4 regions of the Mesorhizobium sp. B2-8-1 genome follow, and region 1 is predicted to be linked to each of the others. Evidence: predicted binding sites of a transcription regulator. Region 1 holds the regulator's gene; each other region holds the start of a gene.

Region 1 (3,150 bases):
AGGACTGGCCCGAGCAAGTTCAGGGTTTCGAGCGGATCGCGCGCCTGGTGAAGGGCGTCCTCCAGCAGCTTCCTTGCCTCTCCCGCATTGGCTTCGATCAAGGATCGAAACAGGGTCTGCTTGTTGCCGTACCAGTTGTAGAGGGTTTCGTTCGAGGCCGATGCCCGCTTGGCGATAGCAAGCAGGGAGGCGCTCTTGTAGCCGGCTTCCCGGAGCACCGCATAGGCGGCCTCCTCTATCCGTTCGCGTCGCGCGGCCTGCTTCGGCGTGGTCATTGGTGTTCCTCTTCGAAAACCGTACATTATTATACGGTTTCGTCAAGCGAACGAACGAACGCAGCCCGTCGCGACCAGTGGTGGTGTCTGGCCGTTTTCCGGCGGAAGTTGGCATTTTGGTTTCGTTTCGTTCACGAGCCGCAGGGGTTTCTAATCCGCCCAAACGCACCCCGCACCTGCCGGTCACCCAGCTTGCAGGCTTGTGCCAAGAGTGGAGACCGGTCGGGCCACAGGCCATTAACCAAAATAGTTTCAAAGGGCCCGGGAGCGCATTGACGACGGACCGCGCTGGCAGGATGCTGGCTGCGGGAGGGCATTTCGTTTCCGTCGCCTTAACAAATTCATTAAACTTTAAATGGTTGCGGAACACAACTGGAACAGATAGTGTTTGTTCTGGGTTTGTTTTCTGATTCTGGTTCCAGACCCTTCGTGCAATGCCTTTGGGGGCCGCCATGCTCACGCGCAAGCAACATGAACTCTTGATGTTCATCCATGAACGGCTGAAGGAAAGCGGCATTCCGCCGTCCTTCGACGAGATGAAGGAAGCGCTGGACCTCGCCTCCAAGTCGGGAATTCATCGGCTGATCACGGCGTTGGAGGAGCGCGGCTTCATTCGCCGCCTGCCCAACCGGGCGCGCGCGCTGGAGGTGCTGCGCCTGCCGGACTCGATCGCGCCGGGTCTTAACGCGGCAAAGAAGTTCTCCCCGAGCGTCATCCAGGGCAGCCTCGGACAGGGCAGCAGCCCTAGCCGGCAGATCAAGCCGGCGACGTCTTCGCGTCTGCCCGCTGCCGGCAATGACGACGATGCGGTTTCAGCGGTGTCGATCCCGGTCATGGGTCGCATCGCAGCGGGTGTGCCGATCGACGCCATCCAGCATCAGACGCATTCCATTTCAGTGCCGCCTGACATGATCATGGGCGGCGAACACTATGCGCTGGAGGTCAAGGGCGATTCGATGATCGAGGCCGGCATTTTCGACGGCGACACGGTCATCATCCGCAATGCCGACACCGCAAGTCCCGGCGAGATCATCGTGGCCCTGGTGGACGAGGAGGAAGCAACGCTGAAGCGCTTCCGCCGAAAGGGTGCTTCGATTGCGCTCGAGGCTGCCAATCCGGCCTATGAAACACGTATTTTCGGACCGGACAGGGTCAAGGTGCAAGGCAAGCTGGTCGGCCTGATCAGGCGCTACTGAGCGGGGTCGGCGGTGGGCTTTTCGGGTTTACGGTAAGGCGGCAGTCCCCTTGCCTCGCGTGAGAATTTCCGCTGTTCGTGCCAAGGCCGATATGGCCTGTCGACGGCAAAGCTGACCCGTGCCGGTGCCGTCGCCGATTGCTGGTCGAAGAAGACGGCGGCACTTCCCTTACGAGCGAGCTGCCGCTTGGTGATGACGAGAACCAGCGGATTGTGGCAGGGATCGTAGCCCGCGGGGTCGTTGATGACGATCAGATCCGCATAGGAGCAGGCCCTCCAGGCGTCCTTGCGATCCTCCACCTGCGCGATGATCGCCCCCGAGGTATGCCGGGCCATGCACAGGCCCGTGAAGCAATAGAAAGGCGCTCCCGCCGGAAGTTGCGCGGGATCGAAGATGTCGAACTGTCGGTCTCCGCTGTCGAACAGTTCCGGCGCAGCGATGGTTTCGGACTTCAGCGCGCGTTTCCAATTATCGACGGTGAATTCGTTCGGGCGCGCCCGGTTGATCGCGAGCTCGCCGCCGCCGATCGGCAACGCCACCAGGCGGGCATCCTCCGAAATCAGCACGTCCGGCGTGCGCGTGTCCGAGACGGTCAACAGGCCGGCGAGCGCGAAGGGAAGTGCCGCCAGCCGCAGCCATGTCGTGGCCATCGTCGCGATGACCAGGGCGATCGCCACCAGAAGGACGGATTGCTGCGAAATCAACCCGACCGCGTCGACCGGCGAGCGTTGCGAGATCCATCCTGATATGGCGATCATCGCGGCCAGTCCCTTGCCCATCAGATAAAGGGATGGTCCATCGAACCCGAACGGCATCAGCAGCGCGCTGGCAACCGCAAGGAACATCACGACAGAAACGATCGGCATGACGGCAAGATTGGCGAACAGGCTGAGCGGCGACACGCGCTGGAAATGCCAGATGGCGAAAAGCGCCGTGGCGCTTCCCGCGATAATCGAGGTCATCGCCAGCCCACCTGTCGCCAGCAGCAATTTTCGCGTCAGCAGGCCAGGCAAGGTCCGTTGCGGCGGCGGGGTCCGCGCTTTGTCGGCTTTGCGATCCGACCAGCCGGCATAGGCGCCGACCAGGGCCGCGGTGGCGGCGAACGACATCTGGAAGCTCGGCCCTACCACCTCGTGCGGCGACACCACGATGACGGCGATCGCCGAAATAGCCAGATTGCGCATGGTGAGTGCCGCCCGATCGAACAGAACGGCGATCAGCATCACCGCCAGCATGATGAAGCTGCGTTCGGCGGCGACAACGACGCCCGAAATGACGAGGTAGGCGGCGATCGAGAAAAGTGCCGCCGCGGCCGCGTATTTCTTGACCGGCCGACGGGAGGAAAAGTTCGGAAACAGCGCGAAGCCGCCACGCAGCAGACCCATGACGGTGCCGGCGACCAGCGCCATGTGCAGCCCGGAAATTGAGATGATGTGGTAGATGCCGGTGCGTCGCATCGCTTCATTGATCTCGTCGGGAATCCCGGCGCGAACACCCACGATCAGCGCCGCGGCGATCTCGCCCTCGGCGCCGCCGATGCTGCCCCTGATATGGTCGGCAATGCTTTCGCGAGCACTCTCGATGGCGGCTGAGAGGGCGGCCCACAACGGCCTGTCATCGGCTGAGACGATTTTGGGGTTGCCGAGAAAGAAGCCGCTGGCGCCTATGCCGGCGAAGTA
Region 2 (3,150 bases), on a different contig from region 1:
TCGCCTTTCCGTTGCAGGTGGCGGTTCTGCTTTCAGAACCCGGCGAGGATTTCACCGGCGGCGAGTTCGCCCTGACCGAACAGCGGCCGCGCATGCAGAGCCGGGTGGAAGTGGTGCCCTTGCGCCAGGGCGATGCCGTCTCCTTCGCCGTCCACAATCGGCCGGTGCAGGGCACCAAGGGCAATTACCGCGTCAATCTGCGCCACGGCGTCAGCCGCCTGCGCTCGGGCATGCGGCACACGCTCGGCATTATTTTTCACGATGCCAAGTGAATTGGGAGGTCAAGGCGTGGACCAATGGGTACATTGAGGCGCGTCATCCCTTCTCCCCTGGGAGAAAGTGGCCTCGCGCTTGGTCCTGCATCGCCGACTACCATGCCCAAAACTCAAGGCAGGTATAATATTGCGCGATGCCTTTCGGTCAGCCGGCCGGCGCGTAGCGGCTCACCACCATGCCGCTCGCATAGGCCTTCGAGCCGAGCAGCCGCAGCCTGCCGAACCCGCCTTGGTCGAAGATGCGGCGGCCGGCGCCCAGGACGGCCGGGTTGATGAACAGCTGGAACTCATCGACCAGCCTGGCCGCGATCAGCGCCGAGGCGAAGCCGGCGCCGCCGAACACCGCGATGTCGCCGCCCTCACCCCTCTTCAGCAAGTCGACCTCCCGCGGCAGGTCGCCGCTGACCACTGTCGTGCCCTCCCATCGCGAGGCCTTGAGCCTGTCGCTCGGCACCACCTTCCTCGCCTCGACGATGCGCTGGGCGAAAGCATAGAACGGGTCGCGCGGATATCTCTTCGCCGCATTGCCCCAATGGGCGAGGTAGCCTTCCTCGGCCATCTTACGGCTCAAGAGGATGGTATCGATGCCGGCGAAGACGGCGTTGAAGTCCCGCTTCAGCTCCTCGTCCCAGGCGCTGTCGTCGCCCCATTCCCAGAGCTGCCAGCGATGATCCCCGGCGGCGCCGACAAAACCGTCGACCGACATCTGCATCTGGAGGATCAGCTTTTTCATTATGGTTCTCCCAGTCAAGGGCCGAGCGGCTCGTTTTACCCGTCCGGCCGGCACGGTTGCCGATGGTTTACATTTGGAACTATTGACCTGAGATGAAAACGATGTCAATAGTAAAGCGATTTAAAAATGGAACCATACACATGTCGACACAGGACCGGTCTGGCTGCCCCATCAACCTGTCGCTCGAACTGCTCGGCGACCGCTGGACGCTGCTCATCATCCGCGACCTGGTCTTCGCCGGAAAAAAGCACTTTCGCGAATTCCTGCAATCCGATGAGGGCATTTCCTCGCGTACGCTGGCCGAGCGCCTCCAGACATTGCAGGACGAAGGTATCCTCACCCGCAGCGGTGATCCCACGCATGGGCTGAAGGCGATCTATCGCCTGACCGAGGCCGGCATCGACCTTGTGCCCGTGCTGGCCACGCTCGGCGCCTGGGGCAGCAAGCACCGCAAGGCCGACGATGATCTGGCAAGGATCGCCGATAAGCTCGCTGCCGACGGCGAGCCGGCGCTGGAGCGCCTCAAGCAGGCGCTGCGGGCGGAGCATCTCGGTTGATGGATGTCGCCAAGGCGGCCTCGGGGACAACGACCCGCACAGGCAACGCGCCTCAGAAAGCGCGTCACGGCCCTCTGTTCGGAATAGCGCAAAAACAAGCAATTGGAACGGTTGCGTGATGCATTGCAGCACGCCGGCGACGAGCTATGGCGTGCGCAATATGTCGGCGCCCGCCTGCTCATCGAACAGCACGGCGCAGCCGCACTGCAGCGCGACTTCACTCAGCGCATTCGCGACTGTTTCGTCGGCCGAGACGAAATCGCCGGTCAGCACCCGCAATTCCTCCACGGCCTTGGCCATCGAAACCAGCCGCCCCGCGGCGCGGTCGGTCGAGCAGGCGTTGACGACGCAAACCAGATCGATCATTTCAAAGTTGCCCATGCCAGCCTCCGCACGCGGCGCCCTTCGGCCGTCAACGCGATTGTGAGCGACAATGTTCCGGCGGATCGCGACCTCGCTTGACAGCGAGCAATGTTTGTTCTCTTTATGTTCCATACTCTACAACGTCGCGAGGAACCGGGGATGGAGCCCACCATCCTGCATGCCGATCTCGACGCTTTCTACGCCTCGGTCGAGCAGCTTCTCGACCCCTCGCTGCGCGGCAAGCCGATCGCGGTCGGCGGCGGCGTCGTGCTCGCCGCCTCCTACGAAGCCCGCGCCTTCGGCGTGCGCGGCGGCATGCCGGGGCGCAAGGCGCGCGAGCTCTGCCCGCAGTTGATTTTCGTCGGCGGAAATTTCCGCGACTACCAGCGGCTCGGCGACGCCGCGATGAAGGTGCTCGACGATTTCACGCCGCTGGTCGAGCGCATCTCCATCGACGAGGCCTTCGCCGATGTCGCCGGTTGCACGCATCTGTTCGGCCAGCCGCGGGAGATCGCCTCGACCATTCGCCGCCGCGTGCGAAGCGAACTCGGCCTGCCGATCTCGATCGGCGTGGCGCGCACCAAGCACCTGGCCAAGATCGCCTCGCAGGTGGCCAAGCCCGATGGGCTGGTGGTGGTCGAGCCCGGCACCGAGATCGCCTTCCTGCATGACCTGCCGGTCTCCCTGATGTGGGGCGTCGGCCCGGCGACCAGCGCGCGGCTGGCCGAGATCGGCGTCCAGACAATCGGCGAACTGGCCAGGACGCACAGCGGCGCGCTGGCGCGGCTGCTCGGCCCTGCCGCCGGCGAAAAGCTTGCCGCCTTGTCGTGGAACCGCGATCCGCGCAAATTGGAAACACGTCGCCGCGCCCATTCGGCCGGTGCCCAGTCGGCGCTTGGCCGCAAGCCGGCACTGGAATGCGTCTACATCCCCGTCCTGCTGCATCTGGCCGACCGGGTCGCCAGCCGGCTGCGCGCCAAGGCGCGCCCCGGCCGCACGGTGACGGTGCGCGTGCGCTTCGCCGACCTCAGCGCCGTCACCCGCTCGATCACGCTCGACCAGCCGATCTCGGCGACGGTGATGCTGGCCGAGATCGCGACAGACCTGGTGCGGGGCGTGCTTGCCGATCATCCGCATGACAGGACGATTTCGCTGCTGGCGATCTCGGTCTCGCATCTGGAGGAAAGTGCCGAATTGCAGCTCGAACTGCCGCTCGGCCTCG
Region 3 (3,150 bases), on a different contig from region 1:
CCCGCCCGTTGAACTTCGACCAGCCGGATCGCGCCCGCTCCGCAGGCGATCGTCAGGCGGTCGTCGAGAATTCCTCCCGGTTCGCCCACACCTTGCGCAAGCGTCGAGCGAAGCAGTTTCAGCCGTTCCACCCGGCCACCAATTTCAACCTCGCACCAGGCGCCGGGGAAGGGCGACAGGCCGCGAATGTTATTGTGGACTTCGGCCGCGGGTCGCGTCCAATCCACGTGCGTCTCGGATTTACCGATCTTTTTGGCATAGGTCACCCCCTCAATCGCTTGGGCGGTGAAGGCCAGGCCATTCCTTTCCAGCCGCGCCAGCGCTTCCACGATCAGTGCGGCGCTGACGCTCATCAATCGATCATGCAGATCGCCGGCGGTCATATCGGGTTCGATGACGCATTTTTCAACCAGCCCCACCGGGCCGGTGTCGAGGCCTTCTTCCATGCGCATGACCATCATGCCGGTTTCGCTGTCTCCCGCCATGATCGCCCGCTGGATGGGCGCCGCACCGCGCCACCGCGGCAACAGCGAGGCATGGCCGTTGATGCAGCCCAGTTGCGGCGCCTCAAGAACCGCCCTGGGCAAAAGCAGGCCATAAGCCACGACCACGCCGATATCAGCTTGCAGCGCGCGAAAAGCTGCCTGTTCGGCCCCGCCCTTGAGCGACGTCGGCGTGCGCGTCTCGATGCCCAGCCGTTCCGCCTCGCGCTGTACCGGCGACAGTGTCAGCTCAAGGCCGCGCCGGCCGGCGGCTCGCGGCGGCTGGGTGTAGACGGCCGCGACCTCATGTCCGGCATCGGCAATCGCGCGCAATGTCGGCACCGAAAACTCCGGCGTCCCCATGAAAATGACGCGAAGGGGCATTGTCCCCTATCCCACCAGCTTGCCCGGAGCCTTGTCCTTGGCCAGCTTCTTGAACTTCTTCACCACCATGTCGCGCTTCAGCTTCGAAATGTGGTCGATGAACAGCACGCCGTTGAGATGGTCGATCTCATGCTGCAGGCAGGTTGCCATCAGCCCCTCGGCCTCCATCTCCTGCAGCTTGCCGTCGCGGTCGAGATACTTGACCCGCACGGAAGCCGGGCGTTCGACCTCGGCATAATAGTCGGGAATCGACAGGCAACCTTCCTCGTAGACGGAGCGCTGGTCGGCGCTTTCCAGGATTTCGGGATTGATGAAGACATGCGGCGCCGGCGTCTCGTCCTCCTTGGCGAGGTCGATCACCAGCATGCGCAGCGGCTCGCCGATCTGGATCGCGGCCAGCCCGATGCCGGGCGCGTCATACATGGTCGCCAGCATGTCGTCGGCCAGTTTGCGCAAGGGCGCGTCGACGCGCTCCACCGGCTTGGAAACCTGGCGCAGGATGGGGTCGGGAAGGATGATGAGCGGCTTGATCGGCATGGCGTCTCACCTAAGACCTTGAATAAAGGGCGTCAACCGGTACGCCGGGGGATCGTTCACGTTTTGATCTGTGCTGGCCGGCCGAATCGTCTATGCTGTGTGCATGAACGACCTGACATCCATCCTTTCGGAACCTGTCGCCCGGCTTGGCGCGACCACGATCACGCTCGGCCATGCGCTGGCGTTCGGGGCCTTTGTGTTTCTTGGCCTGTTCGTGGCGCTTGTCGTCGCGCTGTGGCGCTCGGCCAAGGCGCGCGCCGTGGCCGCTGCCGAAGCCGCCGACCATGCCCGCGACGCCGAGGCGCGGATGGCCGGCATATTGCAAAGCCAAGCCGAGATGCAGGGCCGCATGGGCGCCATCGCGGAAGTCTTCGGCGCGCGGCAGGCGGAACTGACGCAATCGATCGGCCAGCGCCTCGATGCCATGACCGGCCGCCTCGGCCAGACCATGACCGAGCAAACCAAATCCACTCATGAGAGCCTGGCCAAATTGCAGGAGCGGCTGGCCGTCATCGACACCGCGCAAGGCAACATCCAGTCGCTCGCCGGCCAGGTCGTGCAATTGCAGGCGATCCTCTCCAATAAGCAGACGCGCGGCGCCTTCGGCCAGTCGCGCATGGAAGCGATCGTCGCCGACGGTCTGCCGCACGGCGCCTACGAGTTCCAGGCGACCTTGTCCAACGGCAGCCGTCCCGATTGCCTGGTGAAGATGCCCAACGGCGCGCCGGCGCTTGCCGTCGACGCCAAGTTTCCGCTGGAAGCCTGGAACGCCATCCGCGCCGCCGAAGGCGCCGAACAGCAGAAGGTCGCGTCGCAGGCCTTCCGCCGCGACATCGAGGTGCATGTCCGCGATATCGCGGATAAATATCTGATCCAGGGCGAGACGCAGGATACCGCCTTCATGTTCGTGCCGTCGGAATCGGTGTTTGCCGAGATCCACGAAAATTTCGAGGCGGTGGTGCAGAAGGCGCACCGCGCCCGCGTCGTCATCGTCTCGCCGTCGCTCCTGATGCTGTCGATCCAGGTCATCCAGGCGATCCTGAAGGATGCCCGTATGCGCGAGCAGGCACACCTGATCCAGGGCGAGGTGATCCGGCTGATGGAGGATGTTTCGCGCGTCGACGAGCGGGTGCGCAAATTGCAGGGCCATTTTGCCCAGTCGGCCAAGGATATAGACGACATCCTCGTCTCGACGTCGAAGGTGACCAAACGCGGCCAGAAGATCGAAGCTCTGGAGTTTGGGGCGCAGCCCGGAGGCGATGCCGACCCTGACATGGCGTCACCAGCCCCTGCGAAGCCGGAACCCGGCCCGCGCGTTGTCGATTCCCCACGCGTTGCCGATTCAAAGACCGGCCAGCTCAGGCTGAGGGTCGTCGAAGGCGACGAATGAGGCGCCGCACCGGACGGCGCTACTGCTCCTCCACTGTGGTCATGCCGTGAAATTCAGGTAGCCAGTGAAGCGCCGAGCGGTGCCATTTTTGCAGTGTCGGAATCAAATCCTGGCGTTGCCGCGCGGTTCCCACTCGAATGCCGTAGACCTTTGGGCCATCTCCGACCGACGTGGCGTAAAGGTGCGAACCGCAGTCGGCGCAAAAGGCCTGGACGCGCTTGGCGCCGCTTGCCACGGTCTTGATGTAGACCTTCGGTGTACCCTTTGTGATCCGGTAGTGATCTTCAGGCGCCGGAACGGTGACGCGAAAGGCCGTACCGGTCAACTGTTGGCAATCGGTACAATGGCAGATCGAGG
Region 4 (3,150 bases), on a different contig from region 1:
CGTCGTACCCGCTCGTCGGCGCGTGCGATAACCCATTCGAGCAGCTTCGACGCTTCCTGCGGATTGTCGGCCAGCCAATGGTCGAAAGGGTCGCGAATCGCCGTCTCGACGATACGGATCGCCTCGATCGTCGCCAGCCTGTCCTTGGTCTGGCCGACGAATTCAGGCTCGCGGATGAACACCGACAGCATGCCCGCCGCCGAGATCATGACATCCTCCGACGTGACGATCGAGGCGCGCTTGTTGCCGACGAGGTCGGCATAGGCGCGCAGGCCGCGCGTCAAGACGTTGCGGAAGCCGGCCTCGTGGGTGCCACCTTCGCCGGTCGGGATGGTGTTGCAGTAGGAGTTGATGAAGCCGTCGCCGCCGAACCAGGTCACTGCCCATTCCAGCGAGCCATGGCCGCCTTGCCTGTCGCTCTTGCCGGCGAAGATTTCGCGCGTCACCTGGAATTCGTCGCCAAGCGACGCTTTCAGATAGTCCTTGAGGCCGCCGGGAAAATGGAATTCGGCCTTGGCCGGAGTGGTGTCCTTTTCCTTGATCAGGGAGGGATCGCAGGTCCAGCGGATTTCGACGCCGCCGAACAGATAGGCTTTCGAGCGCGTCATGCGGTAGAGCCGCGCCGGTTCGAACGCGGCGCCCTTGCCGAAGATCTGCTCGTCGGGGTGGAAACGGGTCCTGGTGCCGCGCCGGTTGTGAACTTCGCCAAGATGCTCGAGGCCGCTGACCGGAATGCCGCGCGAGAAGCGCTGCCGGTAAAGTTGCCGTCCGCGCGCGACTTCGACTTCGAGATGATCCGACAGCGCATTGACCACAGAGACGCCGACGCCGTGCAGGCCGCCCGAGGTTTCATAGACCTTGCTATCGAACTTACCGCCCGAATGCAGCGTCGTCATGATCACTTCGAGCGCCGGCTTCTTGAACTTCGGATGCGGATCGACGGGAATGCCGCGGCCATTGTCGGTGACGGTGAGAAAGCCGTCAGCCGAAAGCTCGACATCGATGAATGTGGCATGGCCGGCAACCGCCTCGTCCATCGAGTTGTCGATGACCTCGGCGAACAGATGGTGCATGGCCTTGTCGTCGGTGCCGCCAATATACATGCCCGGACGGCGCCGCACCGGCTCCAGGCCTTCGAGTACCTCGATATCGGCGGCGCTGTAGCCCTCTGAGCCGTCACGAGACGCCGCCGGACGCTTGGCTGCCGCCTGCGCCAGCGGATCGGCCGGACGCGCCGGTGTGCGAACCGGTTGCGGCTGCTTCTCCAGATTGCCGAAAAGATCGTTGTTGTCGTCCATGCCTGCCATAGAGCCCAAGCTGCGAATCACCCGCCGATACTGCCACGCTTTTCAGCGCCAAGCGACGGAGGTTCCTGTTACGTTCGGGGATTAACCCCCTCTTATCCTAAAACCATTCGATAACCAAGCCGGCGGAAATCAGGCGGATAGCCAGCGAGAAGATTCCTGATTCTTTAACAATGCCGCCTAGCGTGAGCCAACATAACAAGAAACTACGGGCATCAGGGGTTTGGGCGTGAGGGGCAAGGCCATAACGATGATCGGCATCGCCGCCGTTTTCGGCGCGCTCTCGATCTTTGCCGCGGATTTCTGGGTCAAGCGCCAGGCCAGGGCCGACGCCGAGGAGAAAACCGCGTCGATCGCGGCGCCCGCCGCGCCGACGGTCGAATTCAAGACCATCGTGGTGGCGAATGCACCGTTGCGGTACGGCATGGATCTCGACCGCGCGAAACTCAGCGAAATTCCGTGGCCGCAGGATTCGCTGCCGCAGGGCGCCTTCGCCACCATCGATGGACTGCTCGGGGACGGCAACCGCGTGGTGCTGTCGCCGATCGAGGTCAACGAACCGGTGCTGCTTACAAAGCTGTCCGGCCCGAATGGCCGCGCCACGCTCTCCAACATGCTGACGCCCGGCATGCGGGCCGTCACCATCCGCACCGACGAGATCGCGGGCGTCGGCGGCTTCGTCACGCCGGGCGACCGGGTCGATGTCGTGCTGACGCGCGATGCCGGCGAAATCCAGGAAGTGGCCAAGAATGCGCAAGGCGCCGCCGGTTCGACCATCACCTCAGAGATCGTCGTTGCCGACGCGAAGGTACTGAGCGTCGGGCAGGGCGCCGACGAGCGCCAAACGACGCCGCAGGTGGCCAATTCCATAACCATCGAGGTGACCACCGAAGGCGCGCAGAAAGTGGCGCTGGCCCGCACTGTCGGCACGCTGTCGCTGTCGCTTCGCTCCGCCAGCGAGGGCGGCGAGGGCAAGGACGGTGTCACCACCATCTCCTCCTTTGGCGGATCGGTGGCGGGCAAGGCGCAGGCCGCGGCCGGCTCGCTGTTCGACGCCATGGCAAAGGAGCCTGAGAAGCCGAAATTCAAGACGGTCATCGTGACGCGTGGAACGACGGCCGAGGAATATCAGGTTCCTGCGCGGGACCAGAAATAGGAATATCAGGTTCCTGAGTGGAACCAGAGCAGGACCGGTGGGGACCGGACGGGACGGGAACAATGTTCAGGCAACTTCAATATCGAACGACAGGCCGGTTGCACGTCGCGCAGGCGATGGCGATGGCGGTGACGATGGCGGCGGCCGGCATCTTCGCCGGCCCGGCCAGGGCGGACAACGACATCGTCTATGTCTCGGCGACCAAGAACGCCTCGATCAAGGTCGCCAAGGGCAAGCCAAAGACGATCATGACGAGCGCGGCCTTCTACCAGATCGTCATCGGCGATCCGGAGATCGCCAACGTCAACCCGTTGACCGACAAATCCTTCTATGTGCTGGGCAACAATCTCGGCACCACTGGCATTGCGCTGTTCGACGAGAACAAGCAGCTCGTCGGCACCGTAGACATCGAAGTGACGCTCGATACCGACCAGTTGGCCGACACCATCCGCGCCAGCGTGCCGGACGCCAAGATCAAGGTCGGCTCCGCCAATGGGCGTGTCGTGCTGTCGGGCGAGGCGGATGACGCGGTCGCCGCCGAAAAGGCCAACAAGATCGCCACCCGCTTCTCCGGCAATGAGGAGGTGATCAATTCGGTCAACATCTCGTCCTCGCAGCAGGTCCAGCTCAATGTCCGCTTCGTCGAGATCAACCGTCAGGCCGGACAGGACCTCGGCGCCAAATACAGCG

Evidence for each region. Region 1 encodes LexA, which represses DNA repair genes until DNA is damaged. Its sites were predicted from a motif close to TGTTCNNNNTGTGTTCNG; they were not measured.
Region 2: dinB (DNA polymerase IV) is a predicted target of LexA. The motif match lies at 2,042-2,059, and genes of this name have one in related genera.
Region 3: FJ428_RS09245 (DNA recombination protein RmuC) is a predicted target of LexA. The motif match lies at 1,457-1,474, and genes of this name have one in related genera.
Region 4: parE (DNA topoisomerase IV subunit B) is a predicted target of LexA. The motif match lies at 1,368-1,385, and genes of this name have one in related genera.

What each region holds. Positions count from the first base shown of each region.
Region 1 covers NZ_VFTX01000005.1:165,131-168,280, reverse strand. The annotation lists gene FJ428_RS15320 (TetR/AcrR family transcriptional regulator C-terminal domain-containing protein) at 1-275, opposite strand, end outside; gene lexA (transcriptional repressor LexA) at 728-1,471, shown strand; gene FJ428_RS15310 (ComEC/Rec2 family competence protein) at 1,465-3,150, opposite strand, start outside.
Region 2 covers NZ_VFTX01000002.1:144,157-147,306, forward strand. The annotation lists gene FJ428_RS04980 (2OG-Fe(II) oxygenase) at 1-272, shown strand, start outside; gene FJ428_RS04985 (dihydrofolate reductase family protein) at 421-1,008, opposite strand; gene FJ428_RS04990 (helix-turn-helix domain-containing protein) at 1,149-1,565, shown strand; gene FJ428_RS04995 (hypothetical protein) at 1,710-1,946, opposite strand; gene dinB (DNA polymerase IV) at 2,088-3,150, shown strand, end outside.
Region 3 covers NZ_VFTX01000003.1:180,439-183,588, reverse strand. The annotation lists gene fmt (methionyl-tRNA formyltransferase) at 1-866, opposite strand, end outside; gene def (peptide deformylase) at 873-1,403, opposite strand; gene FJ428_RS09245 (DNA recombination protein RmuC) at 1,507-2,793, shown strand; gene FJ428_RS09240 (GFA family protein) at 2,813-3,150, opposite strand, start outside.
Region 4 covers NZ_VFTX01000013.1:51,732-54,881, reverse strand. The annotation lists gene parE (DNA topoisomerase IV subunit B) at 1-1,298, opposite strand, end outside; gene cpaB (Flp pilus assembly protein CpaB) at 1,534-2,460, shown strand; gene FJ428_RS27190 (type II and III secretion system protein family protein) at 2,577-3,150, shown strand, end outside.